Regions from separate parts of the Veillonella sp. ZSJB6 genome, predicted to be linked through region 2. Evidence: a T-box and tRNA genes for the amino acid it is inferred to sense, from the RefSeq annotation. Region 2 holds a T-box; the other holds one or more tRNA genes.
The links. A T-box is a leader RNA that pairs with one kind of tRNA and senses whether it is charged. The one in region 2 lies ahead of thrS (threonine--tRNA ligase), so its partner is inferred to be a tRNA-Thr.

Region 1 (12,554 bases), on a different contig from region 2:
AATTTCTTAGCCATGGGTAATTAAACCTCCTATGCTTATACTGTGGTGGTAACGGATATACATCCTCCCACTGGCAACCAAAATCGATTGCTCTTTTTTAGAGTTATAATATATATATTAAAGAGCTTTCTCAATTTGAGAGAACTCTACCTCTACCTCGGTATCTCGGTTGAACATTTCCACATTAAGTTTCAATGTTCCTTTTTCAGGGTTAAGTTCGGTAATAACACCTAGTTTATCTTCAAAGGCCCCGGACGTAATGCGTACCGTTTCACCAACTTCTACATCGATGTTGATGCTTGGTTTCTTATCCAAGCCCTGAGACTTAAGTATATGTTCTACTTCGGAATCAGAAAGTGGAACTGGTTTTGTGGCAGAGCCAACGAAGCCTGTTACACCTGGTGTGTTGCGTACAACATACCAAGAACGGTCGTTAACTTCCATTTCAACCAATACGTACCCAGGAAATATCTTACGTTTTACTACTTTTTTAACCCCATCTTTTTCGTCAATTTCGTCTTCAAGAGGTACCAAAATTCGGCTAATCACATCTTGTAGACCCATAGACTGAACTTTAAGTTCAAGAGTGGTTTTAACTTTATTTTCGTAGCCTGAATAGGTATGAATTACATACCACTTCTTATCTGCTTCCATGAAATGGCCCCCTTATCCAACAAAGTGCAACAACGTATTAAAAAGTTGGGCAAAGACTGCATCAAGTACATAAATAATAAAGGCGATGAAAATCGTCACTAAAAATACTACTATTGTGTAATTGATGAGTTCTTTTTTTGTTGGCCAGACTACTTTTTTTAGTTCAGCTTTCACACCGCGGAAGAATTTTCCAAATCCACCACGCTGCTGCACTGCTGAGTTAGACTTTGCCATTGTTTCACATCCTCAAATCAACAGGTAATGAATGATAAGAATTATTTTGTTTCACGGTGTAATGTATGTTTACCGCAGAATTTGCAATATTTCATCATTTCAATACGATCAGGATTGTTCTTTTTATTCTTGTTCGTTTGATAGTTACGTTGTTTGCAATCTGTGCAAGCTAAAGTAATGGCATTACGCATCCGGATACACCTCGCTTTTTATTTACTAATCTGTCTCTTGTACTCGAAAACGCTCGACTACATACTAAAGAAATATATCATACGTAGCAAGCGATGTCAAGAATTTTGAGCAACTCAAAAAAGCCAGGCACATGTACCTGACAGGGATAGTATAACAAAAAATGGCGTTCCTTGTCTAGAAAGGAACGCCATTAATATGGTAATAAATTATCACATATTTTTCATACAATTTATGCCGTTAATGCATAGAATTATAATATGCCTGTCAATTAGGATTTCTTCGGAAATAGAACTTTCACAATTTGCCAGAAGAATGCTACGGCACCAATGATTAGTATTGTATCACCAATCATACGAAGCCAACGCAAGGTTTGTAACAATGGTTGTTGCATGAATTCTTCGCTACGTGCAAACCACAAACCATGTGTGATACTTGCCCACGCTTGGATAAGACCTATCGGCAATAAGCTGATGAGCACCATTAAGGCAAGGCCTATATTGAGAGCCCAGAACCCGAATTTCATCAATTTATCGTTGAATTCTACTTCAGGTCGAATGTAACGAGCAATAAGGAATACAAAGCCTAAGCTTAAGAAACCATATACGCCAAACAATGCGGTATGTGCATGTACTGCAGTTGTATTAAGACCTTGAATGTAGAACAAGGATACTGGCATATTGATCAAGAAGCCGAAGACCCCTGCACCAACAAGATTCCAGAAGGATACCGCAATGAAGCAGTATACAGGCCATTTCAAACGATGCATCCAAGGTGCGCTGTGAAGACGTGTATAGTTTTCAAAGGCTTCATAACCTAATAGTACAAGTGGTACTACTTCCAATGCGGAGAAGGATGCGCCTGTTGCCACAATAGTAGATGTAACACCTGTAAAGTATAGATGATGGAATGTACCAGGAATACCACCGATAAGATAAATAGCACCAGAGGAAATGGCTGCCACTGTACCGGCACGATATGATACAAGCCCTAGTGTAACAAAGATAAATGCCATCAATGTAGTAGAGAATACTTCGAAGAAGCCTTCTACCCAAAGATGAATTACCCACCAACGCCAGTACTCCATAATTGCCAAATGGCTATGTTCACCATAGAACAAACCTGGGCCATAGAAGATACCTACCATGATAACAGAGAAGATAAAGGCAGCAATAAGATTTTTATCCCCCTTCTGTTTGAAAGCGCCAATAATGCTGCGTATCATGAGTACAAGCCAGAATAGAATACCAATGTATTCAATCCATTGCCAGATACGACCAAGCTCAATATATTCGTAACCTTGGTGTCCGAGAAGGAAATTCCAGGCTGCTGGAATTTGATGCGCTACACCTAAGTATGTGCCACCGAAGGAACCAACTACGAGGACTACAAGCGCCCAGAATAAAATATCTACACCTAGCTTTTGATATTTAGGATCCTTACCACCATTAATAATTGGTGCCAAGAATAAACCAGCACTTAAGAATGCCATAGCAATCCAGAACAAGGACGCCTGAATATGCCATGTACGGGCAATAGAATATGGGAAATATTGAGCTAAAGGAATACCATAGAACGCTTGACCTTCTACAGTATAGTGAGCAATGATACCACCCATCCCCAATTGGAATAAGAACAATGCTAGGATTGTAAATAAATATTTTCCTAATGAACGTTGAGATGGAGTTAAGGTAATCTTGCTAATTGGATCTTCTGCTGGTGGAACCAATGCATGTTCGTCGTCTTTCTTACCAAAGGACCACAACCATACAACTACACCTATGCCACATAATAAAATGATGACACTCACAACAGACCAGGCAACACTTTCAGGTGTTGGATTATGATCCAATAACGGTTCATGTGGCCAGTTATTAGTGTATGTCGCATCTGTACCAGGACGTTGGGTAGATGCCATCCACGTAGTCCAGAAGAAGAAACGAGCCATATCAATACGGTCTTGTAACTCAGGCAATGTATTGTCCTTCATTGCAAAATGATCACGAGTCAATGTCAACTCTGGATTATCACCATAAAGTTCAACAAAATAACGACCTGTAATATTCATCGCCGTAATGCGCTCTGGAGATAAAACCACGGTTCCATCATCGCGAACTGCACTACCTAGATATTCTTCTTTTACCACTTCTTTAACTGCTGCTTGTTGTGCAGGTCCCAATTGATTATAAAGAACACCAAAGGCCTCTTGCGACTTAATATCCAACATTATAGATACTTCTTTATGCAACCAATCTGCTGTCCAATCAGGTGCTTGATAAGCGCCATGACCTAAAACCGTCCCCACAGATTGACCACCTGTAGATTGCCATGCCGATTGACCATGTAAAATATCTTCCTTAGTGAACAAGACTTGTCCATCTTGAGATACATATGCAGTCGGCACCGGCGGTGCTTGATGATACACATCAGTACCTAGATAACCAAGGATTGAAAAACCAATGATAAGTACGGCTACTACAGCTATCCAATACTTTTTGTATTCACCCATCACTTTACCTCCTTTTCTAAAAAACACAAAAGGAGGGCTTTTGCCCTCCTTAAGATTATAATAGCACCAGTCAAAGATAGTTTCTGTATCTTTGGTTACAAATGTAATAAACAATATATAAATTAACATAAAAATAGGACCCCATTGGGGTCCTATTTTTTATAAAAGGCTACTAATTAACCTTCGATTTCAGTTACAACGCCAGCGCCTACTGTATGGCCACCTTCGCGGATCGCGAAACGAAGACCTTCTTCGATAGCGATTGGAGTAATCAATTCGATATCCATTGTTACGTTATCGCCAGGCATACACATTTCTACACCTTCAGGAAGGTTTACAACACCTGTTACGTCTGTTGTACGGAAGTAGAATTGTGGACGGTAGTTGGAGAAGAATGGAGTATGACGGCCACCTTCTTCTTTAGTCAATACGTAAACTTCTGCTTTGAATTTTGTATGTGGGTTGATGGAACCTGGTTTAGCCAATACTTGACCACGTTCGATGTCTTTACGGTCAACACCACGAAGCAACGCACCTACGTTGTCACCTGCTACTGCAGAGTCCAAAGTTTTGCGGAACATTTCAAGACCAGTTACTACGTATTGTTCAGCTTTTTCTTTCAAGCCTACAACTTCTACTGTGTCGCCTACGTTTACTTGACCACGTTCAACACGGCCAGTTGCTACTGTACCACGACCAGTGATTGTGAATACGTCTTCCACAGGCATCAAGAAAGGTTTGTCAGTATCACGAACTGGTGTTGGGATGTAGGAGTCTACAGCGTCCATCAATTCGTCGATTTTAGCTACATATTGAGCGTCGCCTTCCAAAGCTTTCAAAGCGGAACCTACAACGATAGGTACTTCGTCGCCAGGGAATTCGTAGGAGGAAAGAAGTTCACGAACTTCCATTTCTACCAATTCGATCAATTCTTCGTCGTCAACCATGTCAGCTTTGTTCAAGAATACTACGATTGCAGGAACACCAACTTGGCGAGCCAACAAGATGTGTTCGCGAGTTTGAGGCATAGGGCCGTCAGCAGCGGAACATACCAAGATAGCGCCGTCCATTTGAGCTGCACCAGTGATCATGTTTTTAACATAGTCAGCATGGCCTGGGCAGTCAACGTGTGCATAGTGACGGTTAGCAGTTTCATACTCAACGTGTGCAGTGTTGATTGTGATACCACGTTCACGTTCTTCTGGAGCTTTATCGATGTTGCTGTAATCTTGGAATTCAGCTTGGCCTTTTTCAGCCAATACTTTAGTGATTGCAGCTGTCAAAGTAGTTTTACCATGGTCAACGTGACCGATTGTACCGATATTAACATGCGGTTTCGTACGTTCAAATTTTTCTTTTGCCATTAGGAATGTATCCTCCTTCACAAAAAACAAATTACATTCTAGTATTAATATAATATATTAACCCTAATTTATCAATGGAATATAAGATTCCCCTACACATTATTATACCATATATACAAAAGCTTCTAGAAATACAATTACGATAGGTAAACAAAAAAAGCTGATAAATGTAATTTCTACACTTATCAGCTTCAATTATTATTTTATGGAGAAAATAAAAAATCCTCACCAATGTGAGGTTTAATGGTGGCGGCACACGGATTTGAACCGCGGACACACCGGGTATGAACCGATTGCTCTAGCCAACTGAGCTATGCCGCCATGTATGGAGCTAGTGACCGGGATTGAACCGGTGACCTTATCCTTACCAAGGATACGCTCTGCCGACTGAGCTACACCAGCACAATGAACGATCATTTCACTGTGAATTTTTGTGGTTGCGGGGACAGGACTTGAACCTGCGACCTTCGGGTTATGAGCCCGACGAGCTACCAACTGCTCCACCCCGCTATAAATGGTGGAGGGAGAAGGATTCGAACCTTCGAAGTCGAAGACGGCAGATTTACAGTCTGCTCCCTTTGGCCGCTCGGGAATCCCTCCAAAAATAAAATGGAGCTGGCGATAGGAATTGAACCCACAACCTGCTGATTACAAGTCAGCTGCTCTACCAATTGAGCTACGCCAGCATCATTACGACAAGATGTATTTTATCATCCGCCTCACTAAGTGTCAAGAACTTTTTTAAAAACTTTTTTGAAGTTTTTATTGTTCACTGCGGTATCCCTTAGTGCTTAATCATAATAACATGAAACGATACCCTATGCAAGTATTTTTTCTAAACTTTTTAAACTTCATTTTTTCCTCATCGGCAATCATAGATAAAGGTAGATAATCGCTAGTATAGCAACAATAATTCTATAATATCCAAAGGAGGATAATGAAGAGCGATTTAAATACCATAAAAATACTTTTACAGTAATATACCCTACTATATACGATACTAATGTGCCAATGGCAAACATAATAATATCCTTTAGATTTAGTAAATGAATTACCCGTAACAAATCATATACACAAACAATGATCATAACAGGTACAGCCATGATAAAAGAAAAATCAGCAGCAGCTCTACGAGTGCATCCAATCAACATGCCTCCCGCAATGGTCGCACAAGGCCTACTATGACAGGGATAGGCCCAAATAGATCCCCTTTAATAATATATTGTAAAAGATAGCCCGCTGTTAATACAGGTAGCACACCTGCCCCAATATGTAATAGAGATACGCCACGAGTTTTAATCCAATTCTTCCGTTTTAAAAAGCTATTAAAGGTCCGTCTATAATGTGTATATATAGCAAGAATGGCGCCAATTTGAATAAACACTTCAAATACATCGGCATGGGCACCTTCAAAATTAAGTATATGCCCGATAATAATCATATGCCCTGAACTAGATACAGGAATACATTCTGTTATACCTTCTATAACACCTAAAATGAGGGCAATTACATATTGTTCCATGATATCACCTACCTATATATGTGGTCATAACGCATGGCAATATATAATGCCCTCATCAATCAATATAGCTTTAATTAATCAATAACCATAACACGTTCAGGTTTAGTAACTGTTACAACCGCATGTTTTGGATCATTATTGTGTTCTAAGTATAATTGATCACCTTCGAGATGACCACGCCAACCTACAACAATCGGATATGTTTTACTAATAGTCTTTAATAGTTCAAGAGGATTTAAATTTAAAATCGGTGCAAACAACACATTAATACCATCAATGAGCACCACTTCTGTATCACTACGACTTAATGCACGGCGAATTACTTCTTCTGCCAGTTGTGGTCTTTCATCACGAGGTACCAACAAAAATTCTTCTTCAATAAGTTGTTTCGCTTCTAAGTACTTCCAACCTTTTTGCTCAGACAATTCACGAATTAGCAAACTTTTACCAGAACCAGGACCACCAACGATAAACAATATGCGTTCATCATCACCTTGAATTTGTTCCCAACGTTCTCTTACATCTTGAACAGTAACCATATCCCTTGCCTCCTCGCTGTGACCAATCCTACTTAACTGGACGGTCAGATAACATAACGGATTTGATATATTGGTTTTTATCATCTAGGGCAAACTGCAAATATGAGTCGCTTGCCGCTGGATTTTTATATTCATATACAGTAGATGTGCCCGCATTTGTTGTAGATTCAACAATACGAGTAGGCATACCATATACAAAGAGCAATAAGTATTTAGTATCCCCCATCGCAATACCGCGACGAGTAGGTGTGTAAATATTTAATAGAACACGATTGATGAGATTTTTTTTATCAACACTTACACCATATTCGTTATATCCAATAAAGGTGGAACCAAACAACATGCCTTGATGTTTCCAGTCGTTATTTGGATCATTAACAAAATGATCATTTAATTTATAGCCACGCAATACAAAATCATCAGCAGTCAACTTACCAGCTTCGAAATCATATACTGGAGCTTTAGGTAATCCAAATCTTGGCCATACTTGACCACTAATCATATCAACAGCTTCTACATTGCTTTGTTTGATGGTGAAAGCAATATATTCTTTCTGTTGTCCTAACATAGATTGTTGTTGGCTATTATTATTTGTATTCTCTATCGAGCGGTTAAATTCCTTTTTTCGAGGCAATGAATTTTCGGAATGACCTTCATAAAGGAAAATATAACTTTCATTTTTCAAGTCACGCCACATCGCATTAGGACTGCCATAAGCAAATACTAATTCCATGCGCGTACTACCCACACCTATATCGCGTACAGTACGGGCGCCTTTTTTCGTACTATGAATATTAGTAATAGTATTTGGCTCAAAGAAATAGGTAGCCCCTTGACCGCGCAATTGATTATTTATCAATCGTTCTTGAGCAGGCCCCGTATATACGGTTACCTCCAAGTCTTTCATATAGTACGTCGTAAAGTTATCACGCACTACCGTTTTTTCTACATCTTTAGGTGCTACAAACTGATCACCTAAGCGGTACCCATCAATGGCATAATCATCTTCAGACCCTATGGTTGGTAAATTATTAGCCGTATAGGACTTGCCGATATCCGCCAAATTATTTTGCGTTACACTAGGCAAGGATCCTTCATTTTCGCTAGCTGCTTGCCAAAACTGTATGGAATCACCAAACTCGGTAACTGCCATTTGTTCGGCCAACCAACCTGTTTTGGTGTTTTCCTTCTTTATTTTTGTATCAATTTTAACGGCTTTAATCGGTGCATTATCTATATACGCAACAGAATTAGCCGCATCAGGTTCCGTCGTTTCTACAGGTGCAGCAGTAGCTGCCGCATCATTTGTATCCTCTGTAGCTTCTACAGCCGTTGGTTTCACTGTGGAAATAGCCGGCTCTGCCGCATATCCTACCGATGTAGCAGATAGGCCTACTAAAAGTGCCGCTACGATACGGCTCTTAATAGAATGATTCATCGATTACTCTCCAATTGCGCACGCAACCATGTCAACCATGGCTCTAACCCATTATGGGCCGTGCAACTTACTTCAAAAATCTCTCCTGTTGGATTCAAATTACGTATATCTTGTATGGCCTTATCTTTTTTGAAAGGTACATAAGGCAATAAATCTATCTTATTAATGAGGATAGCCTTTGACTCTTTAAAGATTAATGGGTATTTAAGAGGCTTATCCTCACCTTCAGTAACAGATAATACAGTTACCTTCATGCTTTCACCAATCTCAAATTCTGCAGGGCATACAAGGTTACCTACATTCTCGATAATGATCATATCCAGTTCATCAAGATTTAAATCACCTAGTGCATCTTGAATCATTTGTGCATCAAGATGGCAACCTCCCACTGTATTGATTTGAATAACAGGAACGCCTAATTCATGAATCCGTTCCGCATCCTTAGCAGTAAATAAATCACCTTCAATAACAGCAAAGCGGTAATCTTTTTTCAAATCATGTAAAGTTGCCTCTAACAGAGATGTTTTACCAGCCCCTGGAGAACCTAATAGATTGAATACAAAAATATTTTTTTCCTTAAACAACTGTTGTAAGGACTCTGCAATGGCATCATTTTTTGCCAATACATTAGTTTTAACTTGAACTTGCATATCCTAACCTTTCTATCAATCGATATCCATAGAGGTCACTTGTAGTTCGCGGCCACCAATGGTTTGTACAAAATGACTGTCACAATAGGGACAGATAAACTTATAATTTTCTACAGGAAATGTTTTATCACAATCCAAGCACTTTCCTTCAATAGGAATCGTGTTAATTTCTATACGAGAACCTTCTGCGGCAGTCCCCTTTGTAACGGCTTCCCAGCAAAATAGGAGAGAATCTGGCTCTACTCCACTCATAAGGCCCAAATCGAGTTGTACGGAATGGATCACAGATGCATCGTGTTGGCGTAACGTATCGAGGGCTACATCAAGTATTCCTTCTGCTATAGACATCTCATGCATGGTATGCCTCATATACAGCTTCAAGCATCATAGTAGTCGTTACAGATCCTACACCACCAGGCACTGGAGTAATTGCTGACGCAATATCTTTTACCGCTTCATAATCAACATCGCCTACCGTCTTACCTTCTAGTTCATTAATGCCTACATCGATAACAACAGCACCTGGCTTAATCATATCTGCTGTAATCATATGAGCACGACCCGCTGCAGCAATAACGATATCGCCTCGTTTTACTTGCTCTGCCAAATCAGGAGTTCTAGAATGGCACATTGTAACAGTACCATGTGCACCAAGGGTCATAAGAGCTACTGGTTTGCCAATAACTTGGCTACGACCGATTACTACCACATGTTTCCCCTCTACCGGAATATCGTAGTGATTTAAAATTGCCATACACGCCTTAGCAGTACAAGGGGCAAAACCACCTTTGCCTGCAGTTACAAGGCCAATATTATACGTAGTTAAACCATCGATATCTTTTTTAGGATCTAGCATATCGATAAGAGCCTCTGTATCAATGTGTTTAGGCATCGGCATTAACGGTAAAATTCCATGAACAGCCGCATCATTATTTAATTCTTGCAATGCTGCCACCACTTCATCCTGTGTAGCCGTTTCAGGTAATTGTTTTAATACAAAGCCATAGCCAAAATTCTTTGCTGTCTTTTCCATAAATGTAGCATACATATGAGCACCGTGGTCTTCACCAACGAGTAATACTGCCATAGTAATTACAGAGTCGCCTACTGCTGCAACTTTTTCTTGTAAAATCGCCTTGTGAGCGTCTGCTACTGCTTTACCGCGTAATTCGATCATAAGTATCTCCATTCATTCAAACTATTTATAAAATAAGGTGCCTCCTGAGAGGCACCTAAGTCTCTTATTCTATTATATAACGAACTGTCTATAATTTCTAATTATGACCGAATTCGTTTTATCTGCGGAAATGGACAGTAATTGCTGTACCAGCCTGAACAGTTGTACCGCTACTTTCATCTTGAGATGTAGCCGTACCAGTTCCATCCGGTTTAAAGGCAAGTCCCGCCTTATGTAACCAATCACGTACTTCACCATAAGTAAAACCAGTAAAGTTAGGCAATGTAACAGAACCATCACTTCCCGGTTTTGGTTCAGGTAATGTATTAGCAGCTTTAACAGCTACTGGTGTACTTTCTTTAACATACGGACTCATTTGGTAATACCGTACAAGCTGAGATACGATGTCCTTAAATACAGGGGCTGCAATTTGGCTACCATAAAAAGAACCCTTTTGTGGGTCATCAATAACGACAAGAACTACAAATTTTGGATCCTCTACAGGGCCAAAACCAATAAAGGACGCAATGTATTGTCCGTCGAGATAACCGCCATGTTTGGTATCTAGTTTTTGCGCCGTACCAGTTTTACCGCCGAAGTGATAACCTTCTACCATCGCTTTTGTACCGCCACCTTCGGATACTTCTTTTTCTAGAATATCTACAATGGTTTTAGCGGTTTCCGCCGGAACTGGTTGTCCCACAACAGATGTTTCAGTCGTACTTGTTACATCGCCTTGAGAGTTACTATAAGACTTGATGATATGTGGTTTCATCATAGCCCCACCATTAGAAAGTGCACCAAAGGCGCGAACCATTTGTAATGGTGTAACCGCAATACCTTGACCGATGGACATAGTCGCAACGTCTAGCTTACTCATATCCTCTGGATTATACAAAATACCTGCTCCTTCACCAGGCAATTCAATACCTGTTTCAGAGCCAAAGCCATAATCACGTACATATTTCGAGAGAATATCTGCACCTGTTAATGTACCAATTTCAGCCATACCAGTATTAATAGAGTACTTCAAAATATCTAGCAAACGAACAGGACCATATCCCTCACCATTCCAGTTTCTAATGATATGTCCATTGGCAGCGAAGGCCCCTTTATCGTTATACACAGTGTCTAACTTCCATTTGCCTGCTGCAAGAGCTGCAGATGCAATAATAGGTTTGAATGTAGAGCCTGGTTCATATAAATTGGTAACCGCAATATTTTTGAAAGCCTCTTCACCACTTTGGTTGTAGTTATTAGGATCATAACTTGGACGATTGGCCATCGCTAATATTTCACCGTTCTTTGGATCCATAACGATAACGCTGGCATGCTTAGCTCCTGTATCAACCATCGCCTTATCAAGAGCGCGTTCTGCAATAAATTGAATTGTTGCATCGATGGTTAAGGTTACGCTTTTACCCTTATCTGGTAAAAATTTAGATAATACGGAACCAAAGATGGCATTCCCTTTATTATCAGTAGCTACAATTTCTTGTTGCACGCCACCTTTTAGCTCGTCATCAAGAACCATTTCTAGCCCATCAAGACCTTTATCATCAGTGCCGACAAAGCCTAATACTTGTGCCGCTAAGACACCATTTGGATAATAGCGCTTAGATTCTTCAACGAAATTGAGGCCTGCAATATTATTATCCTTAATAACTTGTTGTACCGCTTTTGATTTATCTGCATCCATCATACGATTCAACCAGACAAAGGCGGTATCCTCTTGCAAAGCTTTCACAATATTCTCTTTTGACATCGTTACGTACGGTGAGATGAGATCCGCAATCTCTTGAGGAGACTGTTTAATCATCTTCGGATCCGCATATAAAGATTTTGTAACTACACTCATCGCCAAAGGCTTGCCATTACGGTCATAGATTGTACCGCGCGGCGATTGTAATTTTCTATCTACTTGAACTTGTAATAAGTTTTTCTTCTCTAGGTCAAAGGTATCAAAGACCTGTAACTGTGCTAAACGCCCGATAAGGACGAAGGCAACGGTCATGAGTATGGCAAGGCACCATGTAGTGCGACTCCAATCACTCATGCGTAGTAACGCTTTATTTAATAACTTCATCATTTCTCCACTGGACGGCGTAACTTATGGTCTAATGCATCATATAGTGCATCTGGTTCATTAGGAATCACTCCATTTTGCACCTGACCTAATAAATACTGCAATCCTTCCCCCACTTTTTTCCCTGCAAGCTGAATAACTCGTTCATCATAGTTTAAGTCCTTTGTATGGATAGGCATCTCTAAACTAAGG
Region 2 (12,554 bases):
TATTACATCTATTGAATTAGATGATGTGCGTCACGAAATGGCGAAATATTATATTAACCAATCCGATTATGCCGATAAAATTACATTACTGAAAGGTGATGCGTCTCAAGTCTTAACGGAACTCACTGGTGAATATGATCTAGTGTTTTTAGATGGGCCAAAAGGGCAATACCTAAAACAGTTAGAACTTATTTTACCTCATGTGAAAGAAGGTGGCGTTATCCTGGCGGATAATGTACTTTTTAGAGGCTATGTAAGGGGCGATAAGGAGCCGCCAAAACGGTTCAAAACTATCGTAAAACGGTTAAAAGAATACTTAACGTATGTTGAAAATAAAGAATTGTTTAACACCACCATCTATCCAATGGGTGATGGTATGAGTGTGAGTGTGTGGAAAGGGCACAACAAATAATGGCAGAACATTTTATGGAATTGCTTTGTCCAGCCGGTAATATGGACAAGCTCAAAATGGCGATTCGCTATGGTGCGGATGCTGTATATTGTGCAGGCAAACGTTTTGGTTTGCGTGCAGGTAACTCTAATTTCTCCGACGAGGAATTAAAGGAAGCTGTAGAATTTGTACATGCTCATGGTAAGAAAATCCATGTAACATGTAATATCATTCCTCACAATGAGGACTTTGAAGGCTTAGAGGATTATTTGAAATTCCTTGAAAGTATCGGCGTTGATGCAATTATTGTTGCCGATATGGGGATCTTTAGCCTTGCTAAACGTGTGGCTCCAGGCCTTGAGCTTCACGTAAGTACACAAGCATCTACAACAAACTGGCATACAGTGCAAATGTGGAAAGAACTGGGTGCTACACGCGTCGTAGCAGCTCGCGAAGTATCCTTAGCAGACCTTAAAGAAATGAAGGATAATGTAGATATCGAAATCGAATCCTTCGTACATGGCTCCATGTGTATTTCTTACTCTGGTCGTTGTCTATTGTCTAACTACATGACAGGCAACCGTGATGCGAACCGCGGTCAATGTTCTCAATCTTGCCGTTGGAAATATTCCCTTGTTGAATCTAATCGTCCTGGTGAATACTACCCAATTGAAGAAGATGAGCATGGTACATATATCTTTAACTCTAAAGACTTGTGCTTGATTCACCGTATTCCAGATCTCTATGAAGCTGGTATCGACAGTCTTAAAATCGAAGGCCGTATGAAATCCGTTCACTACTGTGCAACAGTAGCAAAGGTTTATCGTACAGCTATCGATACATACCTTAAAGAAGGTAAAGATTGGTATGTTCGTCCAGAATGGATTGCAGAATTAGAAAAGATTTCTCACCGTCCATATACTGATGGCTTTGCAGAAGGCCGTCCTGACGAAACTGCTCAAAACTATGGTAAATCTACAAATACGCAAAGCCATGATTTCATCGGTTTAGTTTTGGGTTATAACGAAGAAGAAAAATACGTTGATCTTGAACAACGTAATAACTTTAAGGTAGGCGATAAAGTAGAATTCTGCCAACCTAAGGGTGAGCTTGTTGAGACTGTAATTGAAAAAATGACAGATGAAGATGGTAACCCAATCGATGTAGCACCACATGCCCAAATGAAAGTGCGCATTTACATGGATACACCACTTGAACCGTACTCCATGATGCGTCGTGAGTGCAAACCTAAAGCGGAGTAATTATGCGTGGTACACCATTAGAACCGAGTAAATCTATCGGTGCATTTCCCGATGTACCAGATCTAGAGACCTTTGGAGAAGAAGCGTATGTGTTCTTTCATCTTGAGCCGAAGCATACAAACTATATCAATCGCATCATTGAAGGCTATGAATATTTAGGTGTTATGACATCTGTAGATACGAGTGGGCGGTGCATGTTGCGCTGTACACCATCTACAAAGCCATTAGCCATTGAAGTATTAACTAGCTTATCTGATTATGTCACTATAGAGAAATGAGAGTATATCTATGAAACAATCTATTTTGAAACGTGCATTATTAACAGCTTGCCTTAGTGTATCTATGGTGGGTGTAGCTATGGCGGGCCCTGTAGGTCCTGTTATCATCCCTCAAGCAGGGGATGTAGTAGTCATCAACCATGGTCCTGATATGACCTTCACTGGTAATATCAACTTTGATGTGGAAAGTCAAACTAATAACAACTTACAAATTGGTTCCTCTGTGATCCCTAATGTAGTATATGGTGCTGCTTTCAATAAAACTGGTGCACCAGATACAATTATCCCAGCTCAAACTTATGTGTATGTAGGTACAAAAGATGGAGCGAATGCTTTCACAGAAGCTAGCGACGCCGACAAAAAAGGGGCTAACTGGAATGTAGAAACGTTGAAAAAAACTAAGTCTGGTGATGTACAATTGGCAAGCCGTGGCATTCCTGAAAAGCCATTGGCAAACCAAGTAGCTACTATTAAAGACTCCATTATGCTTAGCGCTGTAGACCTCAGTACAACAGAGGTAGGCCGCAACAGCAAGGGCGTTCTATATATGACGGTTCCTAAAGAGTTGAAATTGACTGCGGACACAGGCATTCCTGAAGACGTAAGGGAAACAATGCCAGCTATGTTCCGTGGTAAAATGGGTGATTCCCTCATGGTAAACCTCATGCCACTAAATGATGATGAAAAACAACAATTAGCGGCTAACCCACACAATGCAAATGCAATCGTATTTAACCGTGGCATGAGCATGGCTAAAATGATTGGTTCCTCTGCACGTACAAGCAAAGTGTACACATACATGAAAGACCACTATTTGAACCTTGTTATTGTAGCAAAAGATTACGATGATAATGGTGCTCGTGGTAGCGGTGTTATGATGGTGTCTAAACAAGATAACTCTAATGATGTACTCTTAACACTCTACAAAGGCCCAGATCTTTCTAATAGCAAATTAGAAAAAGTAATTGGTGCTATGTTGTCTACAAACTTCAAACGCTAATAATCTAGCTCATGTACAGTGAGCTGTAGTATAGCTACATTGCTTAGCGTATATATGATAATCTTAATAAACGGCTCGAGTTTGATATGTACCCCTTTTAATGGACAACCCGTAAAGGGGTACATATCAGTTATATCGGGCCGTTTTTATATGGTGTGTTTAAAGGCGTTTCTTTAATTTATAGATTTTGTGAAATTTACTATTGAACTGTATTGAATTTTTTAATTCCCTGTGATACTATAATCTAGTAAAAGTTATGCAAAGGACATGATTCTCATATCCCTGTGTACCAGAGAGAGGCAGATGCTGGAAATGCCTTACACATATATCAGAGTTACCCCCTTTAAACTGATTTGTCGAACCTAAGTAGGCAAATACGGTCGCCACCGTTATCGGGCTTAATGAAGTGAATTACTATACACATATATTCGTATAGGTAGTTAACTAGGGTGGAACCGCGAATGATCTTCGTCCCTTGTTTTGTAGGGATAGAGGGTCTTTTTTTATTACCAAAATCCAGTCTATCCTAGATAATAAATTGGAGGAAAGAAAAATGGCAGATGTAAAAATCATTTTACCTGATGGTAGTGCAAAGGAATACGCTGCTGGCACTACTCTTGGGGAAGCAGTAAAACAATTATCTAACAGCTTGGCTAAAAAAGTACTAGCTGCTAATGTAAATGGTGAATTAACAGACCTTCGTGAAGAACTCGTAGATGGTTCTGAAGTAGCTTTCTTAACATTCGAAGAAGATGGCGGTAAACATACTTTGCGCCATACAGCTTCTCATATTTTGGCACAAGCGGTTAAACGCTTATGGCCTGAAGCTAAATTGGCTATCGGTCCTGCTATCGATAAAGGTTTCTACTATGATATCGATATGGAACATACTTTGACTCCTGAAGATTTGGGTAAAATCGAAAAGGAAATGAGCCGTATTGTAAAAGAAAACTTGCCTATCACTAAATCTGTAATGTCTCGTCAAGAAGCTATCGAGTTCTTCAAATCTAAAAATGAAGACTACAAGGTAGAATTGATCGAAGATCTTCCTGAAGATGCTGTTATCTCTTGCTATGCGCAAGGTGACTTCATCGATCTTTGTGCAGGTCCTCACGTAGCATCCACTGGTAAGGTGAAAGCTTTCAAATTACAAAGCATTGCAGGTGCATACTGGCGCGGCGATGAAAAGAACAAAATGTTGCAACGTATTTACGGTACAGCATTTGAAAAGAAAGAAGAACTTGATGCATACCTTCACTTACTTGAAGAAGCAGCTAAACGCGACCATCGTAAACTTGGTAAAGAACTAGGCTTGTTCGTTATCAAAGAAGAAGGTCCTGGCTTCCCATTCTTCTTACCAAAAGGTATGGCACTTCGCAACGAATTGGAAAACTTCTGGCGTGAAGTTCACCATGAATTTGATTATGAAGAAATTCGCACACCAATCATCTTAAATAAACAATTGTGGGAAACATCTGGTCACTGGTTCCATTACCGTGAAAATATGTACACTACAATTATTGATGATGAAGAATATGCAATTAAACCAATGAACTGCCCAGGCGGTATCTTGGTTTACCAAAACGAAATGCATTCCTACCGTGACTTCCCATTGCGTTATGCTGAACTTGGTCTAGTTCACCGTCATGAATTATCCGGTGCTTTACACGGCTTATTCCGTGTACGTGCATTTACTCAAGATGATGCTCACGTATTCATGTTGCCAGATCAAATGCAATCTGAATTGATGAAAGTTATCGAATTGTTCGATCGCATTTATAGCCAATTCGGCTTGAAATACCATGTAGAATTGTCTACTAAACCAGACAATGCAATGGGTGATGATGCAATCTGGGAAGCAGCTACAGAAGCATTGCGCAATGCCATTGAAGCAAAAGGTATTCCTTATGTAATCAACCCTGGCGATGGTGCATTCTACGGTCCTAAACTTGACTACCATATCGAAGACTCCTTAGGTCGTACATGGCAATGTGGTACTATCCAATTGGATATGAACTTGCCTGAACGTTTCCAAATTGAATATGTTGGTGAAGATGGTCAAAAACATCGTCCTATCATGATTCACCGTGCATGCTTCGGCTCCATGGAACGTTTCATTGGCATCTTAACTGAACACTATGCAGGCGCATTCCCAACTTGGATGGCTCCTGTACAAGTTAAAATCTTGCCTATCTCTGAAAAACATGTTGAATATGCTAAAGAATTGGCAAAACAAATGCACCATGACTATGTACGTGTAGAAGTGGATGATCGTAGCGAAAAAATCGGTTACAAAATCCGTCAAGCACAAATGGCAAAAGTTCCTTACATGCTTGTTGTAGGTGATAAAGAGGTTGAAGAAGGTACAGTTAACGTTCGTAAACACGGTGGTGACGAATTAGGTTCCGTACCATTTGAAGAATTCTTCAATTCCATTAAAATTGAAATCAAAGAACGTAACTAATTGACTAATATGACTCATCCATCAATATAGATGATGCGGTTATGATAAGTTATTATATTTAATTGGTTATAATCTAATCTCTTATATGTGTTAAAATAAACATATATAAATTTAGCCCCCATATACTAAGCCTTTCATTAGACTTAAGTCTAGGAGTTGGCCATTTGTATAGTGGGGGCTATCTCTTTAATTGTTACCTGTGAGTAGCGAAAGGAAATATTATGAAAGAAGTAAATTCATACGGCTGGAAAGCAGTCATTGGGTCCTCTATTGGTTATGCAATGGATGGTTTTGATCTCTTGATTTTAGGCTTTATGCTAACCTTAATTTCTGGAGATTTAGGATTAACTACAGGTCAAGCCGGTTCTCTTGTAACGTGGACCTTGGTAGGTGCCGTACTAGGTGGCTTTATCTTTGGTACCTTGTCCGATAAGTTTGGTCGTGTTCGCGTATTGACTTGGACTATCGTACTTTTTGCGGTATTTACAGGTCTCTGTGCCTTTGCTCAAGGCTATTGGGATCTTCTTATTTACCGTACAATCGCTGGTATTGGTTTAGGTGGTGAATTTGGGATTGGCATGGCTTTAGCTGCTGAAGCTTGGCCTGCTAAACACCGTGCAAAAGCAACAAGTTATGTTGCCCTTGGTTGGCAATTAGGCGTATTAGCGGCCGCTTTGTTAACACCGTTACTCATTCCTATTATTGGGTGGCGTGGCATGTTTATGGTCGGTATTATTCCTGCCTTGGTTGCTTGGGTATTCCGAGCTAAACTACATGAACCAGAAATCTTTGTACAAAGTAAAGAATCTAAGGAACATTCACATACTAACTCTTTCAAGTTATTAGTAAAAGATGTAAGAACAACAAAGACATCTATTGGTGTTGCTATTTTAACATCAGTTCAAAACTTTGGTTATTATGGTATTATGATTTGGTTACCTAATTTCTTAAGTAAGCAATTAGGTTTCTCCCTTACAAAATCCGGTTTATGGACAGCTGTTACTGTATGTGGCATGATGGTTGGTATTTGGCTATTTGGACGCTTGGCAGATAAAATCGGTCGTAAACCTACATTTATTCTATTCCAAGTATGTGCTGTAGCATCTATTTTGATTTACTCTCAACTATCTGATCCAACAGCTATGCTATTTGCTGGGGCAATTTTAGGGGCCTCTGTAAATGGTATGATGGGTGGTTATGGTGCCTTAATGGCAGAAGCCTACCCAACAACTGCTCGTGCAACAGCTCAAAACGTACTATTTAACATAGGCCGTGCTGTAGGCGGCTTTAGCCCAATGGTAGTAGGCATGATCATCTCTATGTACTCCTACCAAGTAGCAATTGCATTCCTAGCTATTATCTACGTACTTGATATTCTAGCAACTGTATTCTTAATTCCTGAACTTAAAGGTAAAGAATTAGAATAATGTATTGAATTAATTTAGAGTAAATATATTGTGCTCTTTAGGTTATTAATCAATTGAAAATAGTGAATTTAAAAGGCTCTGTCTTATGACAGAGCCTTTTGGTTTATATATAATTTTTATGAAAGTACAGTATTAGGCGATACCAATCCAGTGCCAGTATGTTAGTGCAAATACGAGCATCATTACATAGCCGATGATGGTCAATGGAATGCCTGTAGTCATAAATGTTTTTACGTCGAATGTGTCTGTACCGTAAGCCACCATACCTTGTGGTGAGTTTACTGGTAATACTAGACCGAAGCAGATAGCGTATTGCATGAGCATGGTTACGCCGATTGGGTTAAGACCTTCTGCATTGTGACCTACTACGATGGATATTACGATAGGAATCATAGCAGAGGAGAGGGCTGTAGCAGAGGCAAAGCCTAGGTGAATGACAATGAGGAAGGCAGCCATTACAGCAATTAAGATAAATACGCTGGCACTTTCAAGGGAGAAAGCATTTACGAATACTTGAGCAAGCCAAGTAGCTGCTTTTGTTTTAAGCAATACAGAGCCAAGACCAATACCAGCACCAAACATAACGATGGAACCCCAGTCGATGTTTGGCTGTGCAAATTTCCAGTCCATAATACCAATTTTAGGGAAGAAAAATAATGCAATGGCAACAATTGTTGTAGTTGTTGTGTCGATGGAATGGAGCTTGCCACCGGTAGCCCATAATGCGAGTAGACCAATAGAGATACATAATAGTTTCTTTTCGTCAGTACTCATAGGGCCGATTTCTTGGCGCATTTTAGCGAGCTGTACATCGCCACCTACAAGCTCTTTGAACTCAGGCTTAATTAATACTTGTGTTAAGAAGTAGGCGATGATGACCATAATAATAGAGAATGGAGCTGCTGCAGTTAGCCAATCTATCCAACTGATGGATGTATTCATCTGAGTTTGTATAAAGCCTACGGCTACAAGATTTTGTGCAGCAGCCGTTTGGATCATAATATTCCAAAATGTATCGGCCTGTACAGCACCTACCATGAGGAGAGCTGCTACGCGGCTTTTACGTTCAATACCCAAGTTCTCAACAATACCAATGATAATCGGTGCTAAACAGGCAATACGCGCTGTTGCACTTGGTACGAAGAAGGCGAGGATAAGACCTGTAATAATAACACCTAAATAAATCCGGCTAACCTTAGTGCCAACGCTAGATAGTACTAACATGGCGATACGTCGATCTAAACCTGTTTTACGCATGGCTACGGAGATAAACATAGCAGCGCCTACGAGGATCATAGCCGGTGAAGAATAACCAGAAATGATGAGCTTTAATGCATTGGCTGTGCCCATCGCCTTAGCAGGTGCTTCTGGATGCGGTGAGAACCCTAAAAGTAGCGCTGTAAGCGCTGTAATCATGGTAGCACTTACTGGATAGGAAACAGCTGATGTCATCCATAGGATGATAGCAAAGGCGAGAACCCCGATCATACGATGACCACCGGTAGATAATGTTTCAGGTGTAGGCAATAATAAAATAGCACCTAAAACAATAAAGGATAAAATAAGTCCAATATTTTGAGCAGTTGTACGTGACTTTTGTGGAGGGGCAGTGGTTGTTACACTCATAATAAAACTCCTTTCTATTTGTGTAATACCTATTACTATATAATACTAAATAAGGTGAACTATATAAGCTAGACTATGCTATAAGGTACACTATATAAGATAGTCTATGCTATGAATATTATTGTATCGTACTTTCTATAGAATTTGTTATTTAAATTATAAGAATATTGTATACATAAAGGGGGATAGGTGTCAGTAAGGATACCTATATACAGAACTTGTAATGTTTGTTATACTATAAGAGTTGTGATAACAAATTTATTGTTGAAAGCTCAATATTATTGTTGACTTTCACCATTCGATTTGTTATTATAATTAAGTAATTTATGAAGCAGAGGCCATCCGCCACTCACCTAATACCAAGAAGTATGAGGTTAATATAGAGAACTCTATTCGGATGGTGTTTGCCGTCCGTTTTTTTTATTCTCTTGGAGGTGAACGCTATTAGCAAGGATACACCACGCATTAATGAAGAGATTCGTGCTCGTGAACTTCGTGTCGTAGGTCCTGAAAACGAACAAATCGGCATCATGTCTGGCCGTGAGGCGTTGGCATTGGCTGAAGAAAAGCATCTTGATCTTGTGGAAATTGCACCTAACGCTAAACCACCAGTAGCTCGCATTATGAACTACGGTAAATATCGTTATGAACAACAAAAACGCGAGAAAGAAGCGAAGAAGAAACAAAAAATCGTAACTTTAAAAGAAGTTAAGTTACGTCCACATATTGAAGACCATGACTTTTACGTAAAAATGAAAAACGCATCCAAATTCTTGGGTGAAGGTAACAAAGTAAAAGTAACTATCATGTTCCGCGGTCGTGAACTTTCACATCCAGAACTAGGTATGGCAGTGTTGACACGTTTCGCTGAAGAACTCAAAGAAACAGCGTCTATTGAAAAAGCAGCTAAATTAGAAGGTCGTAACATGACCATGATTTTAGTAAGTAAATAATGTTTTGGGAGGATTATAATTATGCCAAAAATTAAAACTCGTCGCGCAGCGGCTAAACGTTTCGCAGTAACTGGTACTGGTGAATTCAAGCGTGCAAAAGCTTTCAAAAGCCACATTCTTGAGAAAAAATCTCCAGCTCGTAAACGTAATTTGCGTAAAGCTACATTGGTTGCAAAAGCTGACCACAAACGCGTAGCTAAATGCTTACCATACGCTTAATCGTTAACTATTAGATCGATACATCGTAATTTAGGAGGAATATACAATGGCAAGAGTGAAAAAAGGCGTTACAGCTCATGCACGTCATAAAAAGATTTTAAAATTAGCTAAAGGTTACCGTGGCACACGTTCCCGTTTATTCAAAAAAGCTAACGAAACAGTAATGAAAGCGTTGTACTACGCTCGTCGTGACCGTCGTGCGAAAAAACGCGAATTCCGTCAATTGTGGATCGCTCGTATCAACGCAGCGGCTCGCATCAATGGCACAACTTACAGCCGTTTCATCGCTGGTTTGACTAAAGCAGGCGTTGAAGTTAACCGTAAAATGTTGGCTGACTTGGCAGTTAACGATGCAGCAGCATTCGCTAAACTTGTTGAAGTAGCTAAAAACGCTTAATAGCATAACAATACAGACTAAGGACTCTCGTTGGAGAGTCCTTTTTTGTATGGTGAAAGTATGATATATTGAAAATACATATTGTGTTGTGTAAAAAAGGGTGCATAGAGGAGGCGTAGGCAATGGAACAGTTATCTTATCTGTTGATACCCTTAGGACTTTGTTTGTTCTATTTAGGTATTAAAAATACGATTCGTTTTGGTAGAGCCAAGATGCTCTATGAAATGCCTTATGAAAATAAAGAAGGAACCTTTACTTTAGAGCGAGCCGGTATGTATGGCCTATGGCTTAGTGGAAAAATGTTTACAAAGGCGCCTATTGGTGAATTTGGGTTTAATATAGTTGATGAAAAGACGGGAAGATCGATTCCTTTAACTTTATCTATTATGCGTGCACGGGTTAATGGTATTACTCATTCAAGAATGGAACTATATACCTTTGATGCGGTACCAGGCACCTATAGACTGTCTATTACAGAGGATCCATTTGTATTAGATGCAGTTATGAAAAAAGTAGGGGATAAGGTGATTAAAGGAGATATTAATTATAACCAATTCACTATACAAATCTATACACATACATCCTTTGTTTTAATGTTTATATCAATTTGGATGATTGTACTTGGGCTTATTATCGCAGTATTAGGAGGCATTCTGCCCAATATTTAATGTGAAAGACTAGATAGTCTTGTTATTTTATATAGTGAATAAATTATCAGAAAAGTGAAATATAAAAAGAGGAGTTTTATCATAGCTTGTAGAACTAACACAGTAATGAACCTATTTAAGGTGTTTGTTAAAAGGAGACAGTATTATGGGAATCTTTAAAAAGCTATGTATGACCTCTATGTTGGGTGTTATGTTGGCAGTACCTACCTATGCAACCGTTGTTACAGGTAGCCAATCCGATGTAAACATGGAATTAAAATATCCATTGGTATATACCAATAATATGTTTGCACAAAAAGCGATTAATACAGATATTGCTAACTATGTTTTATATGCTAAATCAATCTATTACGATCAACATGCGTACCAAGTAAAACAAAATTATAAAGTTACCTATGAAGATGCTCAAGTAGTATCTATTTTGTTAACTACCTATCATTATCACGCTGGTAGTGCACATGGTATGTATAACACTAAAGGCTTAGTATATAACAAGATTACGGGCCAACGAATTCCACTATATAACTATGTAAAAATTGCTAATCCGCAACAAATAGAGAGAGGCATTAATTCTGGTATATTGCGCTTCTATAGTGAAGGTCATAAAAAAGCAGACCTACTACCTAACTGGAATGTAGAATATGTTTCTGATAACTACTACTTGAAAGGTAAAGGCGTTATAGGCCTTGTATATCAACCATATGAATTGGGACCATACTCTTATGGGAATACATTCGTTGAATTCTCACCAAAATCTATTGAATACTTTAACAGAATGAACTCCTGATAAAAGTATGTTGCCATATTGATCCTAACTGTATTTTGATGAATTAAATAGTATTCTTATAATATATGACAAAAGCCTATAGTACATTTTTAGTACTATAGGCTTTTAGTATACTTACCAAATTATCTTCTATATCCGCCGCATCCTCTAGCATTAGAGTTTTGACCACAATAGCTTTGGCTAGTATTGTTACAAGCAGTGTTGTTATTACAGTTGTATTGTGTGTTTGTATTACAAGTGTATTGAGTATCTGCATTACAATTATATTGAGCATTGGTATTGCAATTTGTTTGTGATCCATTACATACATAATCATAAGCAAATCCAGTAGATACAGCAGCAGTCACGGTTAACAATGTCATGACAATTATACGTTTTGTAAATTTCATAGATATCATCTCCTTGTTCCTATACATATATTATACTACTATGAGTCAAACAAAATATGATATTCTATATATATAATATTGAAGAGACATTATGTGAAAGGATGAGAGTTTATGATGAAACGTGCGTTAATGGCTGCACTATGTTTTAGTTTTGTGACATTAGGTAGCCAAGCAATTGATATTAATATACCAGGTGCAGATCCTACAATTTCAAAGGATGCCTATCAAAACTATCGGAAGGTAGATACGACCGCGAAGAAAATGGAAGCCGATGTGGGCGATAAGGTGAGGGCTAAATATGCAACTAATATGCCTAAAAAATGGACGATAGATGAGTTAGTATATTTAACGCAAGAATTAAATCATTCAGTTAACTTCTCATCTTCTGTTTTTATTCTTAAAGATAATGGAGCTAATCTAAAATTTACTCTTCCTGAGGGGACTCAGTTTGGTAAAACCATTAAGGGAGACCCATTAACTACAGAGATCAAGCACGGAAACTTTCTTTTGATTGATGGAAATCTAAATTATAACATTCGCAAAGAAAATCAAAGCACACCTACAGGTAATTCATTTTCCTATCCGACTGTTAAAAATGCAACATGGGAGATTAGCCCCACAAAAACTGGTTCATTAGAGGGAGCTATTAATTTTAAAGTTAAGGCAGAGCCTTCAGTTTCGTATCGGATTGCT

Region 1: it encodes a tRNA-Thr, which carries the amino acid that the T-box ahead of thrS (threonine--tRNA ligase) is inferred to sense. The anticodon was not compared.

The regions. Positions count from the first base shown of each region.
Region 1 is NZ_JBPUGE010000002.1:139,279-151,832, forward strand. It holds gene rplK (50S ribosomal protein L11) at 1-14, opposite strand, end outside; gene nusG (transcription termination/antitermination protein NusG) at 118-654, opposite strand; gene secE (preprotein translocase subunit SecE) at 667-888, opposite strand; gene rpmG (50S ribosomal protein L33) at 930-1,079, opposite strand; gene ACSV5T_RS03315 (nitric-oxide reductase large subunit) at 1,349-3,586, opposite strand; gene tuf (elongation factor Tu) at 3,763-4,950, opposite strand; tRNA gene ACSV5T_RS03325 (tRNA-Met) at 5,195-5,271, opposite strand; tRNA gene ACSV5T_RS03330 (tRNA-Thr) at 5,277-5,352, opposite strand; tRNA gene ACSV5T_RS03335 (tRNA-Met) at 5,385-5,460, opposite strand; tRNA gene ACSV5T_RS03340 (tRNA-Tyr) at 5,466-5,550, opposite strand; tRNA gene ACSV5T_RS03345 (tRNA-Thr) at 5,561-5,636, opposite strand; partial or broken gene ACSV5T_RS03350 (undecaprenyl-diphosphate phosphatase) at 5,823-6,472, opposite strand; gene brxF (BREX-3 system P-loop-containing protein BrxF) at 6,547-7,011, opposite strand; gene ACSV5T_RS03360 (hypothetical protein) at 7,040-8,449, opposite strand; gene hypB (hydrogenase nickel incorporation protein HypB) at 8,446-9,099, opposite strand; gene hypA (hydrogenase maturation nickel metallochaperone HypA) at 9,115-9,456, opposite strand; gene ACSV5T_RS03375 (bifunctional 5,10-methylenetetrahydrofolate dehydrogenase/5,10-methenyltetrahydrofolate cyclohydrolase) at 9,449-10,276, opposite strand; gene ACSV5T_RS03380 (penicillin-binding transpeptidase domain-containing protein) at 10,395-12,362, opposite strand; gene ACSV5T_RS03385 (CCA tRNA nucleotidyltransferase) at 12,362-12,554, opposite strand, start outside.
Region 2 is NZ_JBPUGE010000001.1:123,374-135,927, forward strand. It holds gene ACSV5T_RS00570 (O-methyltransferase) at 1-412, shown strand, start outside; gene ACSV5T_RS00575 (peptidase U32 family protein) at 412-1,653, shown strand; gene ACSV5T_RS00580 (DUF4911 domain-containing protein) at 1,656-1,931, shown strand; gene ACSV5T_RS00585 (hypothetical protein) at 1,942-2,931, shown strand; T-box leader at 3,179-3,410, shown strand; gene thrS (threonine--tRNA ligase) at 3,485-5,395, shown strand; gene ACSV5T_RS00595 (MFS transporter) at 5,617-6,822, shown strand; gene ACSV5T_RS00600 (DASS family sodium-coupled anion symporter) at 6,955-8,448, opposite strand; gene infC (translation initiation factor IF-3) at 8,883-9,401, shown strand; gene rpmI (50S ribosomal protein L35) at 9,423-9,620, shown strand; gene rplT (50S ribosomal protein L20) at 9,667-10,017, shown strand; gene ACSV5T_RS00620 (hypothetical protein) at 10,140-10,685, shown strand; gene ACSV5T_RS00625 (DUF3298 domain-containing protein) at 10,831-11,472, shown strand; gene ACSV5T_RS00630 (hypothetical protein) at 11,595-11,861, opposite strand; gene ACSV5T_RS00635 (hypothetical protein) at 11,973-12,554, shown strand, end outside.